Regions from separate parts of the Serratia rhizosphaerae genome, predicted to be linked through region 1. Evidence: predicted binding sites of a transcription regulator. Region 1 holds the regulator's gene; each other region holds the start of a gene.
The links. The regulator PurR, encoded in region 1, represses purine synthesis genes. The targets are predictions, from matches to a motif close to CANGCAAACGTTTGCNTG.
Positions count from the first base shown of each region.

Region 2: the regulator PurR is predicted to act here: its motif matches at 8,304-8,321, upstream of purH (bifunctional phosphoribosylaminoimidazolecarboxamide formyltransferase/IMP cyclohydrolase).
Region 3: the regulator PurR is predicted to act here: its motif matches at 8,941-8,958, upstream of FO014_RS10230 (nucleobase:cation symporter-2 family protein).

Region 1 covers NZ_CP041764.1:4,940,131-4,950,532, reverse strand. The annotation lists gene FO014_RS23080 (riboflavin synthase subunit alpha) at 182-832, shown strand; gene FO014_RS23075 (I78 family peptidase inhibitor) at 874-1,170, shown strand; gene cfa (cyclopropane fatty acyl phospholipid synthase) at 1,237-2,388, opposite strand; gene punC (purine nucleoside transporter PunC) at 2,731-3,936, opposite strand; gene punR (DNA-binding transcriptional activator PunR) at 4,058-4,990, shown strand; gene purR (HTH-type transcriptional repressor PurR) at 5,010-6,035, opposite strand; gene cydH (cytochrome bd-I oxidase subunit CydH) at 6,422-6,511, shown strand; gene sodB (superoxide dismutase [Fe]) at 6,579-7,157, opposite strand; gene FO014_RS23040 (C40 family peptidase) at 7,440-8,264, opposite strand; gene FO014_RS23035 (Grx4 family monothiol glutaredoxin) at 8,674-9,018, shown strand; gene rnt (ribonuclease T) at 9,083-9,772, opposite strand; gene gloA (lactoylglutathione lyase) at 9,851-10,258, opposite strand.
Region 2 covers NZ_CP041764.1:1,786,170-1,796,571, reverse strand. The annotation lists TPP riboswitch at 1-101, opposite strand, end outside; gene rsd (sigma D regulator) at 141-647, opposite strand; gene nudC (NAD(+) diphosphatase) at 747-1,514, shown strand; gene hemE (uroporphyrinogen decarboxylase) at 1,588-2,652, shown strand; gene nfi (deoxyribonuclease V) at 2,694-3,386, shown strand; gene FO014_RS08460 (YjaG family protein) at 3,426-4,016, shown strand; gene hupA (nucleoid-associated protein HU-alpha) at 4,206-4,478, shown strand; gene FO014_RS08450 (DUF1481 domain-containing protein) at 4,515-5,186, shown strand; gene purD (phosphoribosylamine--glycine ligase) at 5,234-6,517, opposite strand; gene purH (bifunctional phosphoribosylaminoimidazolecarboxamide formyltransferase/IMP cyclohydrolase) at 6,573-8,162, opposite strand; rRNA gene FO014_RS08435 (16S ribosomal RNA) at 8,776-10,317, shown strand.
Region 3 covers NZ_CP041764.1:2,204,748-2,215,149, reverse strand. The annotation lists gene ligB (NAD-dependent DNA ligase LigB) at 1-1,377, opposite strand, end outside; gene gmk (guanylate kinase) at 1,660-2,283, shown strand; gene rpoZ (DNA-directed RNA polymerase subunit omega) at 2,338-2,613, shown strand; gene spoT (bifunctional GTP diphosphokinase/guanosine-3',5'-bis pyrophosphate 3'-pyrophosphohydrolase) at 2,632-4,737, shown strand; gene trmH (tRNA (guanosine(18)-2'-O)-methyltransferase TrmH) at 4,743-5,438, shown strand; gene recG (ATP-dependent DNA helicase RecG) at 5,435-7,516, shown strand; gene gltS (sodium/glutamate symporter) at 7,560-8,771, opposite strand; gene FO014_RS10230 (nucleobase:cation symporter-2 family protein) at 9,013-10,402, shown strand, end outside.

The sequences.
Region 1 (10,402 bases):
AACCGCTCGGACTTATTTAAGCCACTGGCGCAGTTTAGTGCACAGTCGCCGTTAACGGCGGTGCGGCAGGTCTATTTCGTGCGCAGCCAGCGATTTTTTACCGCTGCGGGTTTGGTTTTCTCCGCCATCTGGGGCACACTGCCTACCAGCGCTGTATATCTATTTTCTGAAAGAGGCATTCATGTTTACCGGTATCGTACAAGGCATTGCGCCGCTGGTTGCAATAGAAGAAAAACCTAATTTCCGTACCCACGTGATTGACATGCCCGATGAGCTACTGCCCGGTCTGGAGCTGGGCGCGTCGGTGGCGCATAACGGCTGCTGCCTGACCGTCACGGCGGTAGAGGGCAACCGCGTCAGTTTCGACCTGATTAAAGAGACTCTGCGGTTGACCAATCTGGGCAGTCTGACGGTCGGCGATAAAGTCAATGTGGAAAGAGCGGCGAAATTTAACGATGAAATTGGCGGCCATCTGATGTCCGGCCATATTATCTGCACCGCGGAAATTGCCAAGATCTTCACCTCGGAAAACAACCGTCAGGTCTGGCTGCGTATGCCGAATGCCGACCTGATGAAGTATGTGCTGCACAAGGGGTTTGTCGGCATTGACGGCATCAGCCTGACCATCGGCGAAGTGGTGAACAACCGTTTCTGCGTGCATCTGATCCCGGAAACGCTGGAGCGCACGACGCTGGGTAAAAAACGTCTGGGCGACAAGGTCAATATTGAAATCGATCCGCAAACGCAGGCGGTAGTGGATACCGTCGAGCGCGTATTGGCCAGCCGTGAAGCGGCGACGGCGCAGATTGCGGATCCGACGCCGAAACCCTGAACGGGCACGATCTGTTTGAACGCAAAAAAGAGGAGCTAAACGTGAAGTTTTATCGGAAAACGTTGATGTTGGCGGCGCTGATGACGCTGGCTGCCTGTAGCAGTACGTCAGAAAACGGCGCGACTGCGTCGTCGGTCGATGCGGATGACACCTGCGGCGCGTCGCAGTATCAAAACTACGTGGGCAAGCCGCTCTCTTCGCTGGACGGCGTGCAGATTGACGCCCGTCAGGTGCGCACCATTCCTTATAATGCAGCGGTCACCATGGATTTCAACCTGACCCGCCTGAACTTCCTCGGCGATCGGGACGATAAAATCACGCGCGTTTACTGCGGCTGATCGTGGTCAGATAATAAAAACCCCGGGACTGGATGCCGGGGTTTTTTTATTGCGAACGCATGAAACTCAACGCGGCACGCGTATGCCGCCTTCAACCCCTTTCGGGCTGAACAGCACCTGCCACAGCTGAATATCGCGCGAGCGGAAGGCGCCGGCACAGGCGTTGAGGTAGTAACTGAACATCCGTTCGAAACGCTCGGAATAGCGTTCGGCCAGCTGCGGCCACGCCTGTTGAAAACGTTCATACCAGGCCATCAGGGTGCGATCGTAGTCGGCGCCGAAATTATGCCAGTCTTCCATCACGAAATGGCCTTCGCTGGTCTGGGCAATATGCGCTACCGAGGGCAGGCAGCCGTTCGGGAAGATATATTTATTGATCCACGGATCGACATTCATATCGGTTCTGTTTGAACCGATGGTGTGCAGCAGGAATAAACCGTCGGGTTTTAAATTGCGCTCCACCACGTCGAAATAGGTGCGGTAGTTTTTCGGCCCGACGTGTTCAAACATGCCGACCGAGACGATGCGGTCAAATTGCTGATGCAGATCGCGGTAATCCTGCAGTTGAATATCGACGTCCAGCCCGGCGCAGCGCGCCTGCGCCAGCTTCTGCTGTTCGGCGGAGATGGTCACGCCCACCACCGAGACACCGTAATTTTTTGCCGCAAATGCTGACAGCCCGCCCCAGCCGCAGCCAATATCCAGCAGGCGCATACCCGGCTGTAATTGTAGCTTGTCGCAGATCATGCGCAATTTATTTTCCTGCGCCTGTTCCAGCGTCTCGGCGCTTTTCCAGTAGCCGCAGGAATATTGCATATAAGGATCCAGCATCAGGGTAAATAAGTCATTACCGAGATCGTAATGCTCCTTCCCCACGATCCATGCGCGCTTCTTCGACTGCAGATTGGTTAAACGCGCGGCGGCAATGCGCAGCGTATCTTTAAAATGGTGGGGGAGTTTCCTTTCCAGGCCGGAGGCCAGCACGCGATGAAAAAAACAGTCCAGCCGCTCGCACTCCCACCAGCCGTCCATATAACTTTCACCTAGCCCAAGAGAGCCTTCCTGCAGCACGCGTTTAAAAAATTCGGGGTTCTTTACCTGAATATCGAAAGGTCGGGTGCCGTTTATTTCTATATCGGCCATGCTGAGCATTTCATGGGCGATACGATACCATTGGTTGTCCTGGATGCTCAGATCTTCTAAACACGATGAACTCATTTAGTTTCTCCATCACCTTTCTTCTGACTTATGGCTACCAGAAAAAGCTTAGCCAATTTTGGTAGGCACATACGTATACCTGCGGAAGATTGCACCCGCGGCGTCCGATATCCGACATGAACAGAGGAAAATTCAAAGAGAAGCCCGTACCGACTGGCAGGGTAAACTCATCAATAAAATAAAAAAGTGACGCCATTGGCGACCACGAAACGCCACGGGTTAATACGAGATGTTGCTATGTTATTTTTAGCGCTTTTTTGAGTATAGGCCTGCCGAGACGCTTACTCAACCGTAAATCGTGCTCGGCAGACATGTCATTTAAGTGAATATTATTACTGGTAATTATGACGCAGAGTTAGCATGCTGGCGTCGTTCGGCGTCTTGCCGTCGTACACCGTTGCCGCGCTGCAGCAGATAGCCGGCGGCGGCCAGCGCCACCGTGGCGACCATCACCGTCACCGTCGCCAGCAGCGGCTGGGTGATATAGGTGGAGACCAGCATACTGGCGACAAAACACAGGCCCAGCTGCAGGGTGTTCTGCAGCGCCGCCGCTTTACCGGTGCTTTCCGGGAACGGCGTCAGCGCATTCGCCACCACGATCGGGTAGGTGGCGCCGTTAACCAGCGCCATCAGGCAGAATGGGATCAGCAGTGTGGTCAGCGTCGGCGTGGTCAGCGTGGCGACCAGATACAGCGCCACCATGCTGACGGCGTATATGAGGAGTAGCCACGGCAGCAGCGTATTGCCGTTCGTGCGGCTTAATGCGGCGCGGCAGCCGAACCCCCCGAGCAGAAACGCCAGCGTCTGCGGCACATAGCTCAGGCCGATATCGTTCGGGCTGTAGCCCATATTGCCCAGAATAAACGGCGAGCCGGTCAGCCAGGCGAAGAAACCGGCTGAGCAGGCGGCGTACACCAGCACGTTGCCGCTGTACAGCGGCGACTTCAGCAACTGCAGGAAACCGATGCCTGGCACCGCGCCTTCATCGGTTCGCGGACGCGGCTTGTCGCGCAGCAGCAGCGTCGGCAACAGCAGCAGCAGCGTAATGGCCAGCAGCACGGCGAAGATCGCGCGCCAGTTCAGGTGGTTCAGCAGCCAGGCGCCGACCAGCGGCGCCAGCGCCGGTGAGAGAGCGACCAACGGCATAATGGTGGCAAACACCTGGTTGGCGCGGCTGCCCGGGTAGCGGTCGATCACGATGGCCTGCCAGGTCACGGCGGCGGCGCAGACGCCGACCGCCTGTATAAAGCGCAGCGTCCACAGTTGCAGCGCGTTGTCCGCCCACATCATGCCGAGGCAACCCAGCCCAAACAGCGCCAGGCCAATCAGCAGCACCGGTTTGCGTCCCAGTTTGTCGGACAAGGGCCCCCACAGCAGTTGCGCAAAGGCAAAGCCAGCCAGGAAGATGCTCAGGCTGGCGCTAATGGCGCCGGGAGAAATCTGCAGATCTTTCTGCATCATGCCGAAGGCCGGCAGGTACATATCCGTGGCCAGAAAGCCGAGCATACTCAGGCCGGCCAGATAAAACATAAATCCAAAGTTTCGCATAGTGGTTCTCAGTCGTTATTTGTGATGCAGGTTTTCACGCCGCGCAGTGTATCCGGCTGGATCTCTGGTTGTGAAACGGTAATATTTGCATACTGGTTTGAAAATTTTTGCAGGCAAACGTATGTGGTCTGAATATTCACTGGATGTGGTCGACGCCGTGGCGCGTACCGGCAGTTTCAGCGCGGCGGCGCAGGAGCTGCACCGCGTTCCTTCCGCGGTCAGCTATACCGTGCGCCAGTTGGAGCAGTGGCTGGCGGTGCCGCTGTTTGAGCGGCGCCATCGCGACGTCATGCTGACGCCGGCGGGGGCGCTGTTTGTCCAGGAGTCACGCGCTGTCATCAAAAAAATGCTCGACACGCGCCGTCAGTGCCAGCAGGTCGCCAACGGCTGGCGCGGGCAGGTGAAGATCGCCGTCGATCTGATTGTTAAGCCGCAGCGCTGCCGACAGCTGGTACTGGATTTCTATCGTCATTTCCCGGACGTTGAACTGCTGCTGCAGCCGGAAGTGTTCAACGGCGTATGGGATGCGCTGGTGGATGGCCGCGCCGAAATGGCCATCGGCGCCACGCGCGCAGTGCCCGCCGGCGGCGGGTTCGCCTTTCGCGATATGGGCTTTATGAACTGGCTGTGCGTGGTCAGCGCCGATCATCCGCTGGCCGGGCTGAACGGCGCGCTCAGTGATGAACAGCTGCGTCCCTATCCGGCGCTGTTGCTGGAGGATACGTCGCGCAATCTGCCCAAGCGAGTGACCTGGTCGCTGGACAACCAGCGCCGCCTGGTGGTGCCGGACTGGGTGTCGGCGGTGGATTGCCTGCGTGGCGGTTTATGCGTCGGCATGGCGCCGGCGCACAGGGTGTTGCCGCTGGTGGCGCGCGGCGAGCTGGCGGTGCTGCAGCTGCACGAACCGTTTCCGCCCAGCGCCTGCTGTTTGACCTGGCAGCAACCTAATCAGTCGCCGGCCATCGCCTGGCTGCTGGATTATCTGGGGGACAGCGAGACGCTGAATCATGAGTGGCTGAGCGAAGAAGAGGAAGCGGGGCCGGCAGAGGAGTAGGCGCACCGGCCGGTCGCAATTAGCGGCGGTAATCGATAAAGGGACCGTCGGCCACGGAGCGCCGTTCGATCAGTTTAGGATGGACTTCGATCACCTGCGACTCCTCGCGCTTGCTGATAATGCGGTCCAGCAGCATGGTGAAGGCCATTTCGCCCAGGCGCTCTTTCGGCTGGTGCACCGTGGTCAGGGCCGGGGTGAAGTAGCGCGCGTTGCGCACGTTATCATAGCCGATCACCGAAATATCCTGCGGTACGCGCAGGCCCAGCTCGTCCGCGGCGCAAATGGCGCCCATCGCCATAATATCGCCGCCGCAGAACACCGCCGTCGGGCGGTGCTTTTGCGACAGGATCTGGTGCATTGCCTTATAGCCGGACTCCGGCTCGAAGTCGCCCTGGACGATCCACTCGTTGCGCAACTCGACATTGGCCTCCTGCAGGGCCTTCAGGAAACCCTGATGGCGGCCGCCGCCGGTGTTGCGCGACAGCTGGCCTGGAATGGCGCCGATCTCACGGTGGCCGCGCTCGATCAGATAGCGGCCCGCCAGATAGCCGCCTTCGAAGGCGTTATCGATAATGGTGTCGGTAAAGTCGCTGCGCGCCACGCCCCAGTCCATCACCACCATCGGAATATTACGGTGGTCTTCCAGCATGCCGAGCAGCTGATCGGGGTATTCGGAACACATTACCAGCAGGCCATCGACGCGCTTTTGCGCCAGCATTGCCAGATAGGCGCGCTGCTTGTCCAGATTGTTGTGCGAGTTGCACAGAATCAGGGTGTAGCCTTTGCTGTAGCAGCTGTTTTCCACGGCCTCAATCACTTCGGCAAAATAGGGGGCTTCGCTGGAGGTCGCCAGCAGGCCGATGGATTTGGTGTGGTTGACCTTCAGGCTGCGCGCAACCGCGCTGGGTGAATAGTGCAGCTCTTTAATGGCGGCCCAGACCGCCGCTTTAGTCTCTTCGGCGACGAAACGGGTCTTATTGATGACGTGCGAAACGGTGGTGGTGGAAACGCCCGCGCGTTTGGCCACATCTTTAATCGTTGCCATGTAAAGATGACTCCTGAACTCACATGTTTGCAGTATGTAAGCATGTTGTTAATCGTTTGCCTGCGCAGATCCTTCTCCAAAATCTCGAAAACGTAGTTTTTAGTTTGGAAGTCGTAAGCCGCTTGCTTGGTTTGGAGGGGCTTATTGGCCGGTACGCAGCAGTGAACTGCGAATTTTGGCGTATATTGCGCAAAAGTGGAAGAGGAAATCGGTATTATCCGCCAGGAATGCGGGCAATATTTTTATATTGGCCTCTTTTTTGCCGCAACACGATCGGGCGTTGCGCAAAATCAATGGGGAATGGCCGTGAACTGTGGGAAAATCATTTGACCCATTAACGCTGGGGGCTTTATGCTGGCGTCGCGAAACAGATAAGGGAGTTTCTGATGGAAACCGAGTTGAAATTGTCATTGTTCACCACCGTATGTGCGTTGGTGATGATTATCGCCTTTAGCTTTACCGCTGCGCTGAACTGATTGTTCTGCGAAATATAAAAAGGCGCAGTAATTACTGCGCCTTTTCTGTTTGCGGGTTAACCGGCGCTTATGCCAGATTTTCCGCCACGAACGCCCAGTTTACCAACGCCCAGAAGTTTTCCAGGTAGTTAGGACGCGCATTGCGGTAATCAATGTAGTAAGCGTGTTCCCACACGTCCACGGTCAGCAGCGGTTTGTCTTCACCGGTCAGCGGGGTAGCCGCGTTGGAGGTGTTGACGATCGCCAGTGAACCGTCTGCTTTTTTCACCAGCCAGGTCCAGCCTGCGCCGAAGTTGCCGACAGCGGATTTGGTGAACGCTTCTTTAAACGCGGCGAAAGAGCCGAAAGCCTGATTGATGGCATCCGCCACCGCGCCGGTTGGCTCGCCGCCGCCCTGAGGCGACAGGCAGTGCCAGTAGAAGGTGTGGTTCCACACCTGCGCCGCGTTGTTGAATACGCCGCCGGTCGAGGTTTTCACGATCTCTTCCAGGGTTTTACCTTCGAACTCGCTGCCTTTCACCAGGTTGTTCAGGTTCACCACGTAGGTATTGTGGTGCTTGCCGTAGTGGTATTCCAGCGTTTCAGCGGAAATGTGCGGTTCGAGAGCGTCTTTTGCGTACGGTAATGCAGGTAATTCAAACGACATTGCTTTCTCCTTATTGATACAGCGCTAAAATGCCCATGGCCGCCTGTGGGATGCGATCGTTCGGGTGGTTCCCCAGACGAAGCCGCGCTATTTATACCCGTCATACAGCATATTTAGGGCATATTCGGGCATCGAGTTGTTATGTTTTTTTTAAGGTTATTAATTCTAACCACTTTCAAAGGGAAGGGAAGGTTTAAAACGTGCGAAGCGTTCAACTGCTTAAAGCGTCGGCAATGGCGGGAACGGGGGGGCATGGCTGAGGCGGGCTCAGCCATGCGGGGATTAGCGAACGGTTTTCGGCGTCATCACGCGGCGGGCGCCGATGTAATGGTTTTGCCAGTAGTTATTGTCCAGCTGACTGATGCGGATATCTTTGCCGGTACGCGGCGACTGAATAAACTTGCCGTCGCCGAGGTAAACGCCAACGTGGTCGGCCACGCCGCGGTTATTAATGCGGAAGAATACCAGGTCGCCTTTTTGCAATTCGCTTTTCTTAATCGGCGCGGCGTCACGCAGGTGATACATCTCATTCGCCGTGCGCGGCATTTTAATTTTCATCACGTCTTTATAGGCGTAATAAATTAAACCGCTGCAGTCAAAGCCGGTACGCGGCGAGGCGCCACCCCAGCGATAGGGCTTGCCCATTTGATTCATCAGCTTGGTCATTGCGGTTTGCTTCGCCCGCTGATAGCGCTTTTTATGCGCCGCGCTGAGCTTGAGCGGTTTATCGTCGCTCAGCAGTTTGCTGGTCGCCAGGCCGTGGGTGCGGTGACGGCCATAGCCTTTTTTATAACCTTTCTTCGGCGGGGTGACTTTATTCTTCGCCAGGTGCGTCACTTTACGCGTAGATTTAATGCGGGTCGTTTTTTTGGCGGTTTTAATCGTCGTGCTTTTATGCGCTTTTACCTTGGTGGTTTTTGGCGCCGTGGCGGTGCGGGCTTTTTTACTGCTCTTCAGCGTTTTCTTTTTTCGACGCTCGTCCGGGCGCGCATCGCTGACGTGGCTTTTACGCGGCTCAGCGGCAACGCGCGACTGTGGCGCAGCGTGCGCCAGATTGAAGAACAGCTGGGTAAACAGCAGCACAAAAAGCGTAACTATTAGACGCATGTCGACGTTACCAACCTTGGTCCCGAGTCAGAGATTGAATTAAACACAGTATTCCCCAAATCCGCGATATAAAACAGCGCGGAACTTAATAAAGCGTAATCCATATTGTGAGAAAACGTTAATAAGATTTCACCTGGCTGAAATTTAATCGCCGGGCGGAGAAAAAAACGCCGTATTGACCGCGCAGGTTAATATTTTGCAGCAGGCGCTGCTGCAAAATATATTAGTGAAATGGTCAGATTAAAAATGTTATTCTGAGAGCATGTTTAGCGCGTAGGGGCGTTGCCGGCGCCGCTGGTTCGGCGGGCGGAATGCCCTTGCAAAAGATGGCGTTTTTTTGCAACGGCCGCAGCCGCTACAATAGCCCGGTGTAACGCATGTTGTAGCCATCCGATGGCTTGAGGAAGCAATGATGACGACGATTGAAAGAATTCAGCAACAAATCGCAGAAAACCCGATTCTGCTGTACATGAAAGGCTCACCGAAGCTGCCGAACTGCGGCTTCTCCGCGCAGGCCGTACAGGCGCTGTCCGCCTGTGGCGAGCGTTTTGCCTACGTGGATATTCTGCAGAACCCGGACATTCGTGCCGAGCTGCCGAAATACGCCAACTGGCCGACGTTCCCACAGCTGTGGGTTGACGGTGAACTGGTCGGCGGTTGCGATATCATCATCGAAATGTATCAGCGCGGCGAACTGCAGTCGCTGATCAAAGAGACGGCGGAAAAGTACAAGCAGGAAGACCAGCAGTCGTAACGACGGTTTTCAGCGAAAGGATAATGGGCGCAGTCGGTGTATACCGCTGCGCCCATTTTTTGTATTACTCGTCGTCGCCGGCGGCGTCGATCGCCAGCGGCCAGCCGCCGAGTCGTTTCCAGCGGTTAACCAGTTCACAGAACAGCAGGGCGGTCTGCTCGGTATCGTACAGCGCGGAGTGCGCCTGGCTGCTGTCGAAGGTCATGCCGGCGGCGATGCAGGCTTTGGCCAGCACGGTTTGCCCCAGCACCAGACCGCTGAGCGCGGCGGTGTCAAAGGTGGCGAACGGGTGGAAAGGATTGCGCTTCAGGCCGGCGCGTTCTGCGGCCGCCATCAGGAAACTGTGGTCGAAGTTGGCGTTGTGCGCCACGATAATCGCCCGGTTGCAGCCTTGCTCTTTCAGGCCTTTGCGCACCGCCTTGAAAATGGCGTGCAGCGCGTCATATTCACTCACCGCGCCGCGCAGCGGATTGTGCGGATCGATGCCGTTAAATGCCAGGGCTTCCGGTTGCAGATTCGCGCCCTCAAAAGGCTCAACGTGGAAATGCAGCGTTTCATCCTGCTGCAGCCAGCCGTCCTCATCCATTTTCAGCGTAACGGCGGCAATTTCCAGCAGCGCGTCGCTCTGGGCGTTAAAGCCGGCGGTTTCTACATCTATTACTACGGGATAAAACCCACGAAAACGACCACTCAGGGCGTTAAGATCACTTTTATCGGCCATCAGTTTCTTATCTTCATCGAATGCAGCGCGCATTATGGCAAATTTTGCCGCGGCGTGCAGGCGGTTATCATGCGGATAATAAAACGGGCGCAGAACGCGCCCGACGGAAACTTAGTTGCCGAGGCCGTGGCCGGCGTGTTTATTCTCGATCAGCTCGATTTTATAGCCGTCCGGATCTTCCACAAACGCGATCACCGTGGTGCCGCCTTTGACCGGGCCGGCTTCGCGGGTGACGTTGCCGCCGGCCTGACGGATGGCGTCGCAGGTGGCGGCGACGTCGTCGACGCCCAGCGCCAGATGGCCGAAGGCGCTGCCCATCTCGTAGCTGTCAACGCCCCAGTTATAGGTCAGTTCAATGACTGCACCTTCGCTCTCTTCGGTATAGCCAACGAATGCCAGCGAGTATTTATATTCCGGGTTTTCACTGGTACGCAGCAAGCGCATGCCTAATACCTTGGTGTAGAAGTCGATAGAGCGTTGCAGGTCACCGACGCGGAGCATGGTATGGAGTAGGCGCATAATTTCCTCTAATTGCAGGTGTTTGCCGTCGTTAACGGCTGAGTTATTGAAACGTCGTTCAGTATAGCGTTGTCGCAGAAGGGAATTCAAATGGCGCAGCGGCGGATGCCTTTAGGTGACGGCGTAACAAAATCCGCACCGGCC
Region 2 (10,402 bases), 1.9 Mb from region 1:
CGCGGGTATTAACCCGATCAGGTTCCGCGGATCCCGAATTAACGGTCTCAGCCTGGCCGACTTGATAACAAGCCTGGCGCTAGGCACTCCGACAAGAGCCCCCAGTATAGAAGGGCATTATTGTTTGCTGCAAGGGAAAGCTATTGGACCAGGTTGCCTTTTTCCGCTTCCTGTTGGCCGGGCTGCCAGGTTTCTGTGAGCAGCTGAATCAGGCGATCTTCCAGTGCGAAGCGGGCGGCCAGCGTTTCGCCGATGTCCGACAGCGCCTGATGGAACGCCAGACAGAGATCCTGATCGATCTCGGTGTCGGCATAGCGATCGTGGAACGCCATCACCTGTTCGGTATTGATCCACAACTTGGGATAAATTTGGGTGGCGAAAGACATTTTAGGACTACCGGCGCCTTCCACCTGCTTGATGACTCTGTCATAGATATGAAAATGCCCTGCGGAGAGATAATCCACCAGATTGTGGCAAAAGTTCTCCAGCGCTTTTGCATTAAGCGGCGTATGCTTTTCTTTATTCGGCTTAATGCCGACGAGCGTGCAGTAAGCAACCAGCAACTGCTTACGTGCCTCAAGCCATTGATCAACTAATTCATTACTACCACCAACGCGCTGAGTCAGGCTTTCCAAGTGGTTGAGCATTGTTGACTCCGTAAGTAAGAAAAAGTAACGGTAAGTTATAAAAATGTAACAGTGCCGATTTCTAGAGTGCCAGTGAAGCTGAGGTTGTGCAACAACGATATGGAACTTGCATTAACAGGTAACGAAAAGGGCTGGTGGATCGTCAGCCATGAAAACAAACTTTGGTTACCAAACGGTGAATTGCCGTTTGGTGCTGCCGATAAATGGGGCCTGCGCGGCGAAGCGGCGCGGCAAATTGGTGAGTGGCAAGGGGCGCCGGTCTGGCTGGTGCGCCGCGCCATGGCGCAGGAGATGGGCTCGGTGCGGCAGCTGCTGGATCTCGACCGCGCCCTGTTCCAGTTAGCCGGGCGCGGGGTGCAGCTGGCCGAATTTTATCGTTCCCATCAATTTTGCGGCTATTGCGGCCATAAAATGCACCTGAGCCGAACCGAAAACGCCTGCCTGTGCGACCACTGCCGTGAACGCTATTACCCGCAAATCGCCCCCTGTGTGATCGTCGCCATTCGCCGCGATGATGAAATCCTGCTGGCGCAGCACGTGCGGCACCGCGGCGGCATCCATACGGTGCTGGCCGGTTTTGTCGAGGTCGGGGAGACGCTGGAGCAGGCGGCGGCGCGCGAGGTGATGGAGGAGAGTAATATTGAAATTAAAAACCTGCGTTACGTCTCCTCCCAGCCCTGGCCGTTCCCGCAGTCGCTGATGATGGCCTTTATGGCGGATTATCATCGCGGTGAATTGCGCCACGACCCTAAGGAACTGCTGCATGCCGGCTGGTATCGTTACGATCGGCTGCCCTTGCTGCCGCCGCCGGGCACCGTGGCGCGGCGTTTGATTGAGGACACCGTGGTGCTGTGCCGGGACGCATGATGCGCTGGCGCTTTGGTACAACGCCCATTCTTTTGGGTATACAATAGCGCCAGCTGAATTAAGGGAGCCAATAATGACTGAGTTGAAGAACGATCGTTACCTGCGTGCGCTGTTGCGCCAGCCGGTGGATGTTACCCCCGTATGGATGATGCGCCAGGCCGGTCGTTATTTGCCGGAGTATAAAGCCACGCGGGCGCAGGCCGGCGACTTTATGTCGCTGTGCAAGAACGCCGAACTGGCCTGTGAGGTGACGCTGCAGCCGCTGCGTCGCTATGCGCTGGATGCTGCCATCCTGTTTTCCGACATTCTGACCATTCCCGACGCCATGGGGCTGGGGCTCTACTTTGAAACCGGCGAAGGGCCGCGTTTCTCATCGCCGATTACCTGCCGCGCCGATGTAGAAAAGCTGCCGCTGTTCGATCCGGAGGTGGAGCTGGGCTATGTGATGAACGCGGTGCGCACCATCCGCCGCGAGCTGAAAGGCCAGGTGCCGCTGATCGGCTTCTCCGGCAGTCCGTGGACGCTGGCGACCTATATGGTTGAAGGCGGTAGCAGCAAGGCGTTTACCAAACTGAAAAAGATGATGTACGCCGAGCCGCAAACTCTGCACCTGCTGTTGGACAAGCTGGCGGACAGCGTGATTTTGTATCTGAATGCGCAAATCCGCGCGGGCGCGCAGTCGGTCATGGTGTTCGACACCTGGGGCGGCGTGCTGACCGGCCGTGATTACCGCGAATTCTCGCTGAACTATATGCATAAAATCGTCGATGGCCTGCTGCGCGAGCATGACGGTCGCCGGGTGCCGGTGACGTTGTTCACCAAAGGCGGCGGCCAGTGGCTGGAAGCGATGGCGGCGACCGGCTGCGATGCGCTGGGCCTGGACTGGACCACCGATATTGCCGATGCGCGTCGTCGGGTCGGCGATCGGGTGGCGCTGCAGGGCAATATGGATCCGTCGATGCTTTACGCCGCGCCGCAGCGTATTGAACAGGAGGTGGAAACCATCCTGTCCGGCTTCGGCCACGGCGAAGGGCATGTGTTCAACCTGGGCCACGGTATTCATCAGGACGTGCCGCCGGAAAACGCCGGCGTGTTTGTCGAGGCGGTGCACGCGCTGTCGGCCAAATATCATCGTTGATCCCGTGCTTCAGCGATAGCGCTACAAGGAGAGTTGCCATGATTGATACCCAGACGCTGCGCGCCGAGCAGTTACAGCGCGCCGCAGACGTGATTCGCCAGGACCAGCTGGCGGTCGACCCGCCGGCCTTTATCGCCGGCTGCGACGTGGGGTTCGAACAGGAAGGCGCAGTAACGCGCGCCGCTATCGCGATTCTGCGTTATCCGTCGCTGGAGCTGGTGGAATACCAGATTGCGCGTATTGCCACCACCATGCCGTATATTCCCGGCTTTCTCTCGTTTCGTGAATACCCGGCGCTGCTGGCGGCTTGGGAACGGCTACGGCAGAAGCCCGATCTGATTTTTGTCGACGGCCACGGCATTTCGCATCCGCGTCGCCTCGGCGTGGCCAGCCACTTCGGGCTGTTGGTCGATGTGCCGACCATCGGCGTGGCGAAAAAACGGCTGTGCGGCAAGTTTGAGCCTTTGGGCGCAGAAGTCGGCGCCAAAAGCGCGCTGATGGATAAGGGAGAACAGCTGGGTTGGGTATGGCGCAGCAAGGCGCGCTGCAACCCGCTGTTTATCGCCACCGGGCACCGCGTCAGCGCCGACGGTGCGCTGGCCTGGGTGCAACGCTGCATGGCAGGCTACCGTTTACCTGAACCGACGCGCTGGGCGGACGCCATTGCCTCGCGCCGGCCGGCCTTTCAGCGCTGGCTGGCTGCGCATCCGGAGGTGTCGCCATGCGTATTTTAGGTTACACTGCGCCGCAGACTCAGCGAGTGAGACAAAATAATGCTCCGTAATCCAATTCATTTACGCTTAGAAAAGCTTGAAAGCTGGCAACATTTGACCTTTATGGCTAGTCTGTGCGAGCGTATGTATCCGAATTACCAGATGTTCTGCCTGCAAACCGAGTTTGGCGACCCGCAGGTGTACCGCCGAATCCTGGATTTGATTTGGGAGACGCTGGTAGTGAAAGACGCCAAGGTCAACTTCGACAGCCAGCTCGAGAAGTTGGAGGAAGCGATTCCGGCGGCGGAAGATTACGATCTTTACGGCGTTTACCCGGCGATTGATGCCTGTATCGCATTAGGGGAACTGATCCATTCGCGCCTCAGCGGGGAGACGCTGGAGCACGCCATCGCCATCAGCGAAACATCAATTCGTACCGTGGCGATGTTGGAAATGACCCAGGCCGGGAAAGAAATGACCGATGAAGAACTGAAGGTTCTGCCGGCGGTTGAGGAAGAATGGGACATCCAGTGGGAAATTTTCCGCCTGCTGGCAGCCTGCGAAGAGCGCGATTTAGACCTGATTAAAGGGCTACGCGCAGACCTTCGTGAGGCTGGCGTGAGCAATATTGGGATAAATTTAGCGCAATAAGGCAAGAAAACGTGATTTAACGCCTGATTTGTCATGCCTTAAGGCTTCACATCCGCACCCTGTCTGGTCTACATTTGGGGGGCGTAAAAAAAGTGGCTATCGGTGCGTGTATGCAGGAGAGTGCTGTCAATCGGCATATCCGTCGCACTCGATGCTTTGCAAACGATAAACACACTGTAAGGATAACTTATGAACAAGACTCAACTGATTGATGTAATCGCGGACAAGGCTGACCTTTCCAAAGCACAAGCTAAACTGGCTCTGGAATCTACCCTGGCTGCTATTACTGAGTCTCTGAAAGAAGGTGATGCGGTACAATTGGTTGGTTTCGGTACTTTCAAAGTAAACCATCGTGCAGAGCGCACTGGTCGCAACCCACAGACTGGCAAAGAAATCAAAATTGCAGCGGCTAACGTACCCGCGTTCGTTTCTGGCAAAGCACTGAAAGACGCAGTTAAATAAGACTGCGTGTTGGTGAAAAGATTAAACAGGGGGGCTTTGAAGCCCCTTTTGTTTGTGCGCAGGGCGCTGGCAGCCATTGGCATTGCCAGCGTCCTGAGCGCGTGTAGTTGGCATCATACTCCCCCCGCCTTTACCGCCAGCGGCTACGTGGCCGATCAGGGCGTAATCCGCCTGTGGCGTAAAGACGACGAACAACAGCGTCCGGCAGTGCTGGTAACCGTATACAGCCCCTACCGCGGCGTTGGCACTGTGACAACCCGCTATGACTATCAACACGGCGCGCTGAGGCAAATCAAGCGTACCGACGCCGACGGCGATCGCGACTCTATTCAACTGCGTTTTACCGATGACGGTACGGTCAGCTTTATGCAGCGCCAGCTGGCGACGCGGCGCGAGCCGCTGTCTGCGGACGATATCGCTCGTTATCAATATCAGGCGCGCCGCGTACTGGCACTCAGCGATGCGCTGCGGGCCGGCAGAGTGACCTTATATCAGGGGCGCTGGCAGCAGGACGGAGTGAAAACCTGCGCCGGGCAGTGGCGTGAGCCGGAGTTGGGCGACAGAGCGACGGCGTGGATTGAGCGCCGGGCGCAAAACAGCGCAGGGCCGGTCAGCGTGGCCTGGCTGGAGGCGCCGGAAGGGCGTCAGCTGTTGCTGGTGGCGAACGAAGATTTCTGTACCTGGGAACCGCAGGAAGACGCGCTGTAACAGAAGGGGACAGGACGCGGCGAACGCGCCCTGCCATGCAGCGTGATTTACTTGCCGCGCGCAATCGCGCGATAACCGATATCTTTCCGGCAGAAGCTGTCCTGCCACTCAATACCCGCCGCCAGTTGATAAGCGCGTTGCTGCGCCTGCGCCACCGTCTCGCCCAGCGCCGTCACACACAGTACGCGTCCGCCGCTGGTAACGACTTCGCCATCTTTCAACTGCGTGCCGGCATGGAAGACTTTACCGTCGGCGCTCTCCTGCTGCGGCAGGCCGTGAATCGCATCGCCGGTGCGGTAGTCGCCAGGATAGCCGCCGGCAGCCAACACCACGCCAAGAGCGGGGCGCTCATCCCACTGGGAAGTCTGCTGATCCAGCGTGCCTTCAGCGCCTGCCAGGCACAGTGCCACCAGATCGGAGCGCAGGCGCATCATGATCGGCTGGGTTTCCGGGTCACCGAAGCGGCAGTTGAATTCGATCACTTTTGGCTGACCCTCGGCGGAAATCATCAGGCCGGCGTACAGGAAACCGACGTAGGTGTTGCCTTCTGCCGCCATGCCGCGCACCGTTGGCCAGATCACCTGATCCATCACCCGCTGGTGGATTTCGTCGGTAACCACCGGCGCCGGCGAGTAAGCGCCCATGCCGCCGGTGTTCGGGCCGGTATCGCCGTCGCCGACGCGTTTGTGGTCTTGGCTGGTGGCCATCGGCACCACGTGTTCGCCATCCACCATGACGATAAAGCTGGCTTCTTCGCCATCCAGGAACTCTTCAACCACAATCCGGTGGCCGGCGTCGCCAAAGGCGTTGCCCGCCAGCATATCGCGCACGGCGTCTTCTGCCTGCTGCAGCGTCAGGGCGACGATGACCCCTTTGCCTGCCGCCAGCCCGTCGGCCTTAATCACGATCGGCGCGCCTTTGCTGCGCACGTAGTCCAGCGCCGTGTCTACGTCGGTAAAGTTTTGGTACTCCGCCGTCGGGATCTGATGGCGGGCAAGGAAATCTTTGGTAAATGCTTTGGAGCCTTCCAACTGGGCGGCGGCCTGCGACGGACCGAAGATTTTCAGGCCGGCGGCCTGGAAGGCGTCGACCACGCCGATTACCAGCGGTGCTTCCGGCCCGACAATGGTCAGGCCGATGTCGTGGCTCTGGGCAAAGGCGAGCAGCGCCGGGATGTCGGTGGCGGAAATGGCTACGTTTTCCAGATTGCTTTCCAGCGCGCTGCCGGCATTACCGGGGGCGACGTAGACTTTATCAGCCAGCGGCGACTGGGCGGCTTTCCAGGCCAGCGCGTGTTCACGCCCGCCGTTACCGATAACTAAAATATTCATCAGGTGCTCCACAAAAAAACGGCGTGCGCCACGCGGCGCACGCAATAACAGGGGATTAATGGCGGAAGTGGCGCATGTCGGTGAAGATCATGGCGATGCCGTGCTCGTTGGCGGCGGCGATCACTTCGTCGTCGCGAATGGAGCCGCCCGGCTGGATCACGCAGGTGATGCCCACCGCGGCTGCGGCATCAATGCCGTCGCGGAACGGGAAGAAGGCGTCGGAGGCCATTGCGGAGCCTTTCACTTCCAGCCCTTCATCGCCTGCCTTGATGCCGGCGATTTTGGCGGAGTAAACGCGGCTCATTTGGCCGGCACCAATGCCGATGGTCATATTGTCGCGTGCATAGACGATAGCATTGGACTTCACGAACTTGGCCACTTTCCAGCAGAACAGCGCATCACGCAGCTCTTGCTCGCTTGGCTGGCGCTCGGTGACGACGCGCAGGTCATCTGCGGTCACCATGCCCAAATCGCGATCCTGCACCAGCAGGCCGCCGTTGACGCGTTTGAAGTCCAGGCCGGCAACGCGCTGCTGCCATTGTCCGCAGGCCAGTACGCGCACGTTCTGTTTGGCGGCCAGCAGGCTGCGTGCTTCTTCGCTGACGTTTGGCGCGATGATCACTTCAACGAACTGGCGACTGATAATGGCCTGCGCGGTGGCGGCGTCCAGCTCACGGTTAAAGGCGATGATGCCGCCGAACGCGGAGGTCGGGTCGGTTTTGTAAGCGCGCTCGTAGGCCGCCAGAATGTCATCGCCAATTGCCACGCCGCACGGGTTGGCATGTTTGACGATTACGCAGGCCGGCTCGGCGAACTCTTTTACGCACTCCAGCGCGGCGTCGGTATCCGCGATATTGTTGTAAGAGAGCGCTTTACCCTGCAGCTGCTGCGCCGTGGCGACGGACGCCTCCTGCAGATTCTCTTCTATATAGAAGGCGGCCTGCTGGTGGCTGTTTTCCCCGTAGCGCATATCCTGCTTCTTCACGTAGTTCAGATTCAGGGTGCGCGGGAAGCGGCCGGCAGGCTGTTCGGTATCGCCGTGGTAAGCCGGCACCAGCGTGCCGAAGTAGTTGGCAATCATGCTGTCATAGGCGGCGGTATGTTCAAAGGCTTTGATCGCCAGATTGAAGCGAGTGTTGAACAGCAGGGAGCCGTCGTTGTTATCCATCTCGCCAATAATTGCTGCGTAGTCGCAGCTCTTCACCACGATGGCAACGTCTTTATGGTTCTTGGCGGCAGAGCGCACCATGGTCGGCCCGCCGATATCGATGTTTTCCACCGCGTCTTCCAGCGAGCAGTCCGGGCGTGCAACGGTCTGTGCGAAAGGGTACAGGTTGACGACCACCATATCGATCGGCTGGATCGCATGCTGGTTCATGATGGCATCATCCTGGCCGCGCCGGCCGAGAATGCCGCCGTGTACTTTGGGATGCAGGGTTTTGACTCGTCCGTCCATCATCTCCGGGAAACCGGTATAGTCGGACACTTCGGTGACAGGCAGGCCGGCATCAGCCAGCAGGCGGGCGGTGCCGCCGGTAGACAGAAGTTCAACGCCGCGCTGTGACAGCGCCTGCGCAAATTCAACGATACCGGCTTTGTCAGAAACGCTGAGCAGGGCCCGGCGGATTGGACGAGGTTGTTGCATGGTTTTATCCCTTGGCTTTTGAGTCGCAATATAAAGAGCGTTACGTGAATCTCTACCTTTTGACTCTCTATATAAAGAGAAACAGGAACAGATTCAGGTAACGCCCCCATAAAGGGGGATCGTTTCATCGCCGGGAATTGTAGCGAAAACGTTTGCGTGGTGCTCGTAAATTTTCCGCTCAAATACCTTCTGTGGATAAGTTTGTGCAAAAGTGGGTATAAGGGCGGCTTTTGCTGTGGAATGCAGCAAACGAACGTTTTTGTTGAAAATACCTGTTGCGGCCTGCGCGGAACTCCCTATAATGCGCCTCCATCGACACGGAACATGTGAACAACATCACAGAGTATCCGGGGTCGACAGAGAAAAAATTCTGAAAAAATGAATTGACTCTGAAAGAGGAAAGCGTAATATACGCCACCTCGAGTTAGCAAGCGAAAGCGCGTAACTCACTGCTCTTTAACAATTTATCAGACAATCTGTGTGGGCACTCACAAGACGATATCCAGCATCTTCGGATGCAAAAAAATATCAAGTCTTGAAGAGTGACTAACTGAAGTAAAATTCATGCAGTAAATCTTTGAGCAACAGCTATTAACTTAGCGAATCAAGCTTTTAATTGAAGAGTTTGATCATGGCTCAGATTGAACGCTGGCGGCAGGCCTAACACATGCAAGTCGAGCGGCAGCGGAAAGTAGCTTGCTACTTTGCCGGCGAGCGGCGGACGGGTGAGTAATGTCTGGGAAACTGCCCGATGGAGGGGGATAACCACTGGAAACGGTGGCTAATACCGCATAACGTCTTCGGACCAAAGTGGGGGACCTTCGGGCCTCACACCATCGGATGTGCCCAGATGGGATTAGCTAGTAGGTGGGGTAATGGCTCACCTAGGCGACGATCCCTAGCTGGTCTGAGAGGATGACCAGCCACACTGGAACTGAGACACGGTCCAGACTCCTACGGGAGGCAGCAGTGGGGAATATTGCACAATGGGCGCAAGCCTGATGCAGCCATGCCGCGTGTGTGAAGAAGGCCTTCGGGTTGTAAAGCACTTTCAGCGAGGAGGAAGGGTAGTGTCTTAATACGGCACTACATTGACGTTACTCGCAGAAGAAGCACCGGCTAACTCCGTGCCAGCAGCCGCGGTAATACGGAGGGTGCAAGCGTTAATCGGAATTACTGGGCGTAAAGCGCACGCAGGCGGTTTGTTAAGTCAGATGTGAAATCCCCGAGCTTAACTTGGGAACTGCATTTGAAACTGGCAGACTAGAGTCTCGTAGAGGGGGGTAGAATTCCAGGTGTAGCGGTGAAATGCGTAGAGATCTGGAGGAATACCGGTGGCGAAGGCGGCCCCCTGGACGAAGACTGACGCTCAGGTGCGAAAGCGTGGGGAGCAAACAGGATTAGATACCCTGGTAGTCCACGCCGTAAACGATGTCGATTTGGAGGCTGTGCCCTTGAGGCGTGGCTTCCGGAGCTAACGCGTTAAATCGACCGCCTGGGGAGTACGGCCGCAAGGTTAAAACTCAAATGAATTGACGGGGGCCCGCACAAGCGGTGGAGCATGTGGTTTAATTCGATGCAACGCGAAGAACCTTACCTACTCTTGACATCCAGAGAACTTAGCAGAGATGCTTTGGTGCCTTCGGGAACTCTGAGACAGGTGCTGCATGGCTGTCGTCAGCTCGTGTTGTGAAATGTTGGGTTAAGTCCCGCAACGAGCGCAACCCTTATCCTTTGTTGCCAGCGGTTCGGCCGGGAACTCAAAGGAGACTGCCAGTGATAAACTGGAGGAAGGTGGGGATGACGTCAAGTCATCATGGCCCTTACGAGTAGGGCTACACACGTGCTACAATGGCGTATACAAAGAGAAGCGAACCTGCGAAGGCAAGCGGACCTCATAAAGTACGTCGTAGTCCGGATTGGAGTCTGCAACTCGACTCCATGAAGTCGGAATCGCTAGTAATCGTAGATCAGAATGCTACGGTGAATACGTTCCCGGGCCTTGTACACACCGCCCGTCACACCATGGGAGTGGGTTGCAAAAGAAGTAGGTAGCTTAACCTTCGGGAGGGCGCTTACCACTTTGTGATTCATGACTGGGGTGAAGTCGTAACAAGGTAACCGTAGGGGAACCTGCGGTTGGATCACCTCCTTACCTAAAGATATCCTGACTGTGCAGTGTCCACACAGATTGTCTGATGAAAAGAACGAGCAAAGCGTCTGCGAAGCCGACATATACC
Region 3 (10,402 bases), 2.4 Mb from region 1:
CATCAGCCAGTCCGCCAGCTCTTTTACCTGCCCATGGTCGACCAACATCCGCCAACTGGCCTCACTGACGCCGTTCATCATCAGCCCCTGCGGGCCGCTCAGCCACACCAGTCGTGCGATAAACTGCTGCCGACAGCCTTCCTGCAGGGTAAAGCAACTGAACGCGTGGTAGCGCGCGGCATCCGGCGCCGTCCGCACCGGCCGTTCCACGCTGCGCCATGCCACGCGGGTAACCAGAGGAACTCCTTGCCCCTTCAGGCTGACGGCAACCTGATCGCCAGGCACGATGTCCCAATACCGCCAGCGGGCAAGCGAACCGATATTGACGCGCCGTATCCACTTGTCATCCAGCCGCAGAGGGTCCAGCGCCAGCACCACCGTAATTTTACCGGTACGGCCGATGCGGAACATCACCTGTTCCACGCGCGTCACCTGCTCTGCCGGCGTATATTTCCACGCTACCGCCCACAACGCCGGCTTATTACGCCAGTAGCGCCCGGACGGCGAACTTGCCTGATGCAGCACCACGCCATCGGTCACAAAGGGCAAGGGGCTGGCAAACCAGGCGTCACGCCAACGGATAACGTCTTCAACCGAACTCACCGGCTGCGTATAGTCGCGCGCCAGCGTAAACCCCCACGCCGCCAGCTGCGCCAGCCGCTGCGACATCGCGGGCGGGCCGTCGGGCCAGGCCCAGATGAAAATGCCCAGCTGCGTAAGCCGCTCAGAGGGCTGATTACGCATCAATGTACCGGCAACGCTGGCGCGTGCGTTGACGCCGCCATGCAGCTGCTGACGATGACCGGTCATCAGCAAAAACAGCTCTCCCTGCAGCACCAGAAGGTCCGGCGCGTTCGCCAACGTTAACGGCACGCCGGGGATTGCCCTGACCTTTTCCAGCCAGTCTTCGCCCAGCCTGCCGTTGCCGCGACTGATCGCCTGCGCCAGTTTACCGTGCCGGTACACCAGCGTCACGGCGACGCCGTCAACCTTGGGCTGCAGCCACACGTCGCGGCGCTCCGCCAGCCATTGGGCAACCGCCCGGCGATCGGCCAGCTTACGCAGCCCGGTATGGGCGACCGGATGAGGCACCTTTCCCGCCGGTAACTGAGGCAGAGGAATTACCCCCGTCCGGCCGGCGCAAACTCGCCAAAATCGCTGTTTTTGCCGCAGGCTGTCGTAAAGTTCGTCGCTAATCAAACTTTTCCCGCGTTGATAATAGGCCGCGTCCCAGCGCACCAGCTGCTCTTCCAAAGCATTCAGTTCATTGCGCAGGCGCTCCGCCGGCCAGTGCGGGCAGGTTTCTGCCTGCGCGCCGACGGAGATGACCATCGCGAGAATAAAAAACACGGCGCCGTAAAAAAGGTGTCCTTTCATTCCTCCTCCCTGGTGCCATGCAGTAAATCCGCTTTTCAGCGCGGCGGCGACGCATAAAATCATCGGTCGCAAAACACATCGCAAAATAAATTTTCGTTTGCGAAAAACCATCGAAATAACGCGATACGCAAGGCACTTTGTAATTTTCGCCGTGTTTTTCCGCCAAAGCCGCGGGCAAAATGCGCGCAAACGCTGCATCAGCGGCGTTAGCCGTGTATACTGTGCGGAGAAAATACACATCTGCTGTAATTGGCACATCAACCGCTATCAACGAACATCATCATGGCTCAAGGCACGCTTTATATTGTCTCTGCACCCAGCGGCGCAGGTAAATCAAGTCTGATTCAGGCTTTGTTAAAGACCCAACCGCTGTACGACACGCAGGTTTCGGTTTCACACACCACGCGCGACAGTCGCCCGGGTGAAAATCATGGCGAACACTATTTCTTTGTGTCGCACGACGAATTCCGCCGCATGATTGCGCAGGATGCCTTCCTTGAGCACGCCGAAGTGTTCGGCAACTACTACGGCACCTCGCGCGCGGCTATCGAGCAGGTGCTGGCGACCGGCGTGGATGTTTTCCTGGATATCGACTGGCAGGGCGCGCAGCAAATTCGCGCCAAGATGCCGCAGGCGCGCAGCATCTTTATCCTGCCGCCGTCGAAGGAAGAGCTGGGCCGCCGCCTGCGCGGCCGCGGGCAGGACTCCGATGAGGTGATCGCCAAGCGCATGGCGCAGGCGGTAGCGGAAATGACGCACTATGCGGAGTATGATTATTTAATCGTGAACGATGATTTCGATCTGGCGCTGTCCGATCTGAAAACCATTATTCGCGCCGAGCGCTTGCGTTTAGGTCGGCAAATGCTGCGACATGACGCTTTAATCAGCAAACTATTGGCAGACTGAAGACAGTTTCAGTATTATGCCCAGTCTTTTCGTCACCTGTGGAGTAGCACAAATATGGCACGCGTAACTGTTCAAGACGCTGTAGAGAAAATTGGTAACCGTTTTGACCTGGTGTTGGTCGCTGCTCGTCGGGCACGTCAAATCCAGGTCGGCGGCAAAGACGCGCTGGTTCCTGAAGAGAACGATAAGTACACCGTTATCGCTCTGCGCGAAATCGAAGAAGGCCTGATCAACAGCCAGATCCTCGATGTGCGTGAGCGCCAGGAGCAGCAAGAGCAGGAAGCCGCAGAAATTCAGGCGGTTACCGCGATTGCTGAAGGCCGTCGTTAATTAAATAGCGAGTCTGCCTTGTACCTGTTTGAAAGCCTTAACCAGCTGATTCAACGTTACCTGCCTGAGGAGCAAATTAAGCGCCTCAAACAGGCATACCTCGTCGCGCGTGATGCTCACGAGGGTCAGACACGCTCCAGCGGTGAGCCTTATATTACTCACCCGGTCGCCGTGGCCTGCATCCTGGCGGAGATGCGTCTCGATTACGAGACGCTGATGGCCGCCCTGCTGCATGATGTCATTGAAGACACCCCGGCAACCTATCAGGATATGGAACAGCTGTTCGGCAAAAGCGTCGCCGAACTGGTTGAAGGCGTATCCAAGCTCGACAAGCTCAAATTCCAGGATAAAAAAGAAGCGCAGGCGGAAAACTTCCGCAAGATGATCATGGCGATGGTGCAGGATATCCGCGTCGTGCTGATCAAGCTGGCCGACCGTACGCACAATATGCGCACCCTCGGTTCGCTGCGCCCGGACAAACGCCGGCGCATCGCGCGTGAAACCCTGGAAATCTACAGCCCGCTGGCGCACCGCCTGGGCATCCATCACCTGAAAACCGAGCTGGAAGAGCTGGGTTTTGAGGCGCTTTACCCTAACCGCTACCGCGTCATCAAGGAAGTGGTCAAGGCCGCGCGCGGCAACCGTAAGGAAATGATCCAAAAGATTCTTTCCGAGATCGAAGGACGGTTAACCGAAGCCGGCATCGCCTGCCGCGTCAGCGGACGGGAAAAACACCTCTACTCCATTTACTGCAAGATGCACCTGAAAGAACAGCGCTTCCATTCGATTATGGATATCTATGCGTTCCGGGTGATCGTCAAAGAAGTGGATACCTGTTACCGCGTGCTGGGCCAGGTGCATAGCCTGTACAAACCGCGCCCGGGGCGGGTTAAAGACTATATCGCCATTCCCAAGGCCAACGGCTACCAGTCGTTGCATACTTCGCTGATCGGGCCGCACGGCGTGCCGGTCGAAGTGCAGATCCGTACCGAAGATATGGATCAGATGGCGGAAATGGGGGTGGCGGCGCACTGGGCGTACAAAGAACAGGGCGAGAGCGGCACTACCGCGCAAATCCGCGCCCAGCGCTGGATGCAAAGCCTGCTGGAGCTGCAGCAAAGCGCCGGCAGCTCCTTCGAATTTATTGAAAGCGTTAAATCCGATCTGTTCCCGGATGAGATTTACGTTTTCACCCCGGAAGGCCGCATCGTCGAACTGCCGGCCGGCGCCACGCCGGTCGACTTCGCTTACGCCGTGCATACCGATATCGGCCATGCCTGCGTCGGCGCCCGCGTCGACCGCCAGCCTTACCCGCTGTCGCAGGCGCTCACCAGCGGCCAGACGGTGGAAATCATCACCGCGCCGGGCGCACGGCCGAATGCCGCCTGGCTGAACTTTGTCGTCAGCTCAAAAGCGCGCGCCAAAATCCGCCAGATGCTGAAGAACCTTAAGCGCGACGACTCCGTCAACCTCGGCCGTCGTCTGCTGAACCATGCGCTGGGCGGCAGTCGCAAGCTGGCCGAAATCCCGCAGGAAAATATTCAGCACGAGCTGGAGCGCATGAAGCTGGCGACGCTGGACGATCTGCTGGCGGAAATCGGCCTCGGCAACGCCATGAGCGTGGTGGTGGCGAAAAACCTGCAGGGCGACCAATCCAGCCTCGGCGCCTCTTCCGGCGTGCGCAACCTGGCCATCAAAGGCGCCGACGGCGTATTGATCACCTTTGCCAAGTGCTGCCGGCCGATTCCGGGCGACCCGATTATCGCCCATGTCAGCCCGGGCAAAGGGCTGGTGATCCACCATGAATCCTGCCGCAACATCCGCGGTTACCAGAAAGAACCGGAAAAGTTCATGGCGGTCGAGTGGGATAAGGAAACCGAGCAAGAATTCATCGCCGAAATCAAAGTGGATATGTTTAACCACCAGGGGGCGTTGGCCAACCTGACGGCGGCGATCAATGCAGCTGAGTCCAATATTCAAAGCCTGAATACTGAAGAGAAAGACGGCCGGGTCTACAGCGCCTTTATCCGCCTGACCACTCGCGATCGCATCCATCTGGCAAATATCATGCGTAAAATCCGTATCATGCCGGATGTAATCAAAGTTAACCGTAACCGAAACTAGCGCCTATGAGCCCCGAACGCTATGCGCGGATTTGTGAAATGCTCGCCACCCGTCAACCGGATCTGACGGTTTGTCTGGAACAGGTTCACAAACCGCATAACGTCTCCGCAATTATCCGTACCGCCGACGCCGTCGGCGTGCATCAGGTTCATGCCGTTTGGCCAACCACCCGCATGCGGACGCTGGTTTCTTCCGCCGCCGGCAGCAACAGCTGGGTCAACGTAAAAACGCACCCTACCATCGGCGATGCGGTCGGCCATATGAAGGGCCAGGGCATGCAAATTCTGGCGACGCACCTGTCTGACCGCGCGGTGGATTTTCGTGATATCGACTACACCCGCCCAACCTGTATTCTGCTCGGGCAGGAAAAAACCGGCATCACCGAAGAAGCGCTGCAGCTTGCCGACCAGGACATCATCATTCCGATGATCGGCATGGTGCAATCGCTCAACGTCTCCGTGGCTTCCGCCCTGATCCTGTACGAAGCGCAGCGACAGCGCCAAAATGCCGGCATGTACCGCCGCGATCGCAGCATGCTGGATGCTGAAGAGCAACAGCGCCTGCTGTTTGAGGGCGGCTACCCGGTGCTGGCCAACGTCGCCAAGCGTAAAGGCCTGCCGCGCCCCCATATCGATGAAAACGGCGCAGTGATCGCCGAGGCCGAATGGTGGGCCGCCATGCAAGCAACGGTGCGCAGATGAAAGGCCGCCTGCTGGATGCGGTTCCGCTCACCACGTTGACCGGCGTTGGCGCCAGCCAGGCAGCCAAGCTGGCTAAAATCGGGTTGGAAACCATTCAGGATCTGCTGCTGCACCTGCCGCTGCGTTACGAAGACCGCACCCGCCTGTACCCCATCAATGACCTGCTGCCGGGCATTTTCGCCACGGTAGAAGGCGAAGTACTGCGCAGCGATATCAGTTTTGGCCGCCGCCGTATGCTCACCTGCCAAATCAGCGACGGCACCGGCATCCTCACCATGCGCTTTTTCAATTTCAACGCGGCGATGAAAAACAGCCTGGCGACCGGGCGCCGCGTTACCGCCTACGGGGAAATCAAGCGCGGCAACCACGGTGCGGAAATCATTCATCCGGAATACCGCCTGCAGGGCGAACATGACGACGTCGAGCTGCAGGCCTCGCTGACGCCGGTCTACCCCACAACCGAAGGCGTCCGTCAGGCTACGCTGCGTAAGCTGACCGATCAGGCGCTGGAGCTGCTGGATACCTGCGCCATTACCGAACTGCTGCCGCCGGAACTGAGCGGCGGCCTGATGAGCCTGCCGCAGGCGCTGCATACGCTGCATCGTCCGCCGCCGGATATCCAGCTGGCCGATCTGGAATTGGGCAAACATCCGGCGCAGAAACGGCTGATTATGGAAGAGCTGCTGGCACACAACCTCAGCATGCTGGCGGTACGCGCCGGCACGCAGAGTTATCACGCCCAGCCGCTGCTGCCGGACGGCAGATTGAAAAAAGCGTTTCTGGCCCAGTTGCCGTTTGCCCCGACCGGTGCGCAACAGCGCGTGGTGGCGGATATCGAAGCTGATATGCAAAAAGATTTCCCGATGATGCGTCTGGTTCAGGGCGACGTCGGCTCCGGGAAAACGCTGGTGGCGGCGCTGGCCGCGCTGCGCGCCATTGCCCACGGTAAGCAGGTGGCGCTGATGGCGCCGACCGAGCTGCTGGCGGAACAGCATGCCAATAACTTCCGCCAATGGTTTGCGCCGTTGGGCATTGAAGTCGGCTGGCTGGCCGGGAAGCAGAAAGGCAAAGCGCGCATCGCGCAGCAGGAAGCGATCGCCAGCGGTCAGGTTTCGATGGTGGTCGGCACCCACGCCATTTTTCAGGAGCAGGTTCAGTTCAACGGGCTGGCGCTGGTTATCATTGATGAACAGCACCGCTTTGGCGTCCATCAGCGTCTGGCGCTGTGGGAAAAAGGTGAAGAGCAGGGTTTCCATGCCCACCAGTTGATCATGACCGCCACACCGATCCCACGCACGCTGGCGATGACCGCCTATGCCGATCTGGACACCTCGGTCATCGATGAACTGCCGCCGGGCCGCACGCCGGTCACCACGGTGGCGATCCCGGATACCCGCCGGGCAGATATTATCGAACGCGTCAGAAACGCCTGCCAGCAGGAAGGCCGTCAGGCTTACTGGGTCTGCACGCTGATTGAAGAGTCCGAACTGCTGGAAGCGCAGGCGGCGGAAGCCACCTGGGAAGAGCTGAAAGCGGCGCTGCCGGAGCTGAAGGTGGCGCTGGTGCACGGCCGGATGAAGGCGCAGGAAAAACAGGCGGTGATGCAGGCCTTCAAGCAGGGGGAGCTGCAGCTGCTGGTTGCCACCACGGTGATCGAAGTCGGCGTCGATGTGCCGAACGCCAGCCTGATGATTATTGAAAACCCGGAGCGGCTGGGCCTGGCGCAGCTGCACCAGCTGCGTGGCCGCGTAGGTCGCGGCGCGGTCGCCTCACACTGCGTACTGCTGTACAAAACCCCGCTGAGTAAAACCGCGCAGAAGCGCCTGCAGGTGCTGCGCGACAGCAACGATGGCTTCGTGATCGCCCAGCGCGATCTGGAAATTCGCGGCCCCGGCGAGCTACTCGGCACCCGGCAGACCGGCAATGCCGAATTCAAAGTCGCCGATCTGCTGCGCGACCAGTCGATGATCCCGGAAGTACAGCGGGTTGCCCGCCATATCCACCAGCAATACCCCGAACACGCTCAGGCGCTGATTGAGCGCTGGCTGCCGGAAAAGGCACGCTATTCCAACGCATAAAAAAGGGCGCCGAGAAGGCGCCCTTTTGCTGTCCAGTGGTTACTCAGCCAACCGCCGGGAAGACCGGCAGCAGCAGGTACAGCTTGATAATGATGGCGTTGGCGATATCGATAAAGAACGCCCCCACCATCGGCACTACCAGGAACGCCAGGTGCGATGGGCCGAAACGATCGGTAATCGCCTGCATATTGGCAATCGCGGTCGGCGTAGCGCCCATCCCGAAGCCGCAGTGCCCGGCAGCCAGCACTGCCGCATCATAGTTTTTGCCCATCACCCGGTAGGTGACGAAAATCGCGTACAGCGCCATCACCAGCGTCTGCACCGCCAGGATCGCCAGCATCGGCAGCGCCAGTGACGCCAGCTCCCACAGGCGCAGGCTCATCAGCGCCATCGCCAGGAACAGCGACAGACTGACGTTACCCAGCACCGATACCGCACGCTCAAACACGGTATAAAAGCCGGTGAATGCCAGCGTATTGCTGAGGATCACCCCGACAAACAGCACGCAGACGAAGTTCGGCAGTTCAAATACCGTGCCGCTCAGCAGGCCGGCGATAAGCTGGCCCAGGCTGAGGCAGATGGCGATCATCGCAATGGTTTCAATCATCACCAGCGAGGTAATCAGACGACCGCTCTCCGGTTTTTCAAAGCCGCTCGGCTGGACGCTGTCATCCGGCGAACCTTCCGGCGAGGAAGAGTGCTTCACCAGATAGCGCGCCACCGGGCCGCCAATCAGGCCGCCCAGCACCAGGCCGAAGGTGGCGCAGGCCATCGCCACTTCGGTGGCGTTTTCAAAGCCGTAACGCTCGATAAACAGCTTACTCCAGGCAGCGCCGGTGCCGTGGCCGCCCGACAGGGTGATAGAACCGGCGATCAGGCCCATCAGCGGGTCCATCCCCAGCATCTTCGCCATACCGATGCCGATGGCGTTCTGCACCACCAACAGTCCCAGCACCACAAACAGGAAGATAACCAGTGCCTTACCACCGGCGCGCAACCGCGCCAGGTTGGCATTAAGGCCGATGGTGGCAAAGAAGGCCAGCATCAGCGGATCTTTCAGCGACATGTCGAAGCTGATTTCCCAATTAACGGTCTTTTTTAAAATCAACAATAACAGCGCAACCAGCAAACCACCGGCGACGGGGGCAGGAATGGTGTATTTTTTCAGCAGAGGAATGCTTCTAACGCACTTGCCCCCAAGGAGCAAAACCAGAGTTGCGGCAACCAAAGTGCCATAAGTATCAAGATGAAACATCCAGGTACTCCATGTGAGGGGATAAATCCAATTATATTAATAAGTTATATAAAACCACTTAGTTTTTTAAACTCGATGAATGCTGGATTAGAAGGAAAAAGTGCTAAGAAGACAAGAAAAAATGCATGAAAATGCGACATAAATAAAAATAAGCGGGGAAGAAAAGTTAGGCGCAACCGTTTGCTTTTAGTGTCCAGACGATTAAAATGCCTGCTTTGCCGTTTCGGAAAAGTGCCACACCATGACCATGCAATCCGCCGAGCTTGAATCCGTGCAAAACGCCTCCGCCTCCCCGCCCAAAAGCGAACTGATCTACCGCCTGGAAGACCGCCCGCCGCTGCCGCAAACGCTGTTTGCCGCCGGCCAGCATCTGCTGGCGATGTTCGTGGCCGTGATTACGCCGGCGCTGCTGATTTGCCAGGCGCTGGGGCTGCCGGCGCAGGATACTCAGCACATTATCAGCATGTCGCTGTTCGCCTCCGGTCTGGCCTCTATTTTACAAATCAAAACCTGGGGTCCGGTCGGCTCCGGCCTGCTGTCGATTCAGGGCACCAGCTTTAACTTCGTATCACCGCTGATTATGGGCGGCATGGCGCTGAAAAACGGCGGCGCAGACGTGCCGACCATGATGGCGGCGCTGTTCGGCACCCTGATGGTTGCCTCCTGCACCGAGATTCTGCTGTCGCGCGTCCTGCACCTGGCGCGCCGCATTATTACGCCGCTGGTATCAGGCATTGTGGTGATGATTATCGGCCTGTCGCTGATTCAGGTCGGCCTGACCTCCATCGGCGGCGGCTACGCGGCAATGAACGACCACACCTTCGGCGCGCCAAAAAACCTGCTGCTGGCCGGCGCGGTGCTGGCGGTGATTATTTTGCTCAACCGTCAGCGTAATCCCTATCTGCGCGTTGCCTCGCTGGTGATCGCCATGGCGGTCGGCTATCTGCTGGCCTGGGCGCTCGATATGCTGCCCGCCAGCCAGCCCGTCAGCAACAGCGCGTCGATCACCATCCCCACCCCGCTGTATTACGGGCTGGGCTTTGACTGGAACCTGCTGCTGCCGCTGATGCTGATCTTTATGGTCACCTCGCTGGAAACCATCGGCGATATCACTGCCACCTCTGACGTATCCGAACAGCCGGTGCGCGGCCCGCTGTATATGAAACGCCTGAAGGGCGGCGTGCTGGCCAACGGTTTGAACTCCATGCTGTCGGCGGTCTTCAATACCTTCCCAAACTCCTGCTTCGGCCAGAACAACGGGGTGATCCAACTGACCGGCGTCGCCAGCCGCTACGTTGGCTTTGTGGTGGCGCTGATGCTGATCGCGCTGGGTCTGTTCCCGGCGGTCGCCGGCTTTGTGCAGCATATTCCTGAGCCGGTACTGGGCGGCGCCACCATTGTGATGTTCGGCACCATCGCCGCGTCCGGCGTACGTATCGTTTCACGCGAGAAGCTTAATCGCCGCGCCATCATGATTATGGCGCTGTCGCTGGCGGTCGGTATAGGCGTTTCTCAGCAGCCGCTGATTCTGCAGTTCGCGCCGGACTGGCTGAAAACCCTGCTCTCCTCCGGTATCGCCGCCGGCGGGATTACCGCCATCGTACTGAATCTGGTATTTCCGCAGGAGAAGG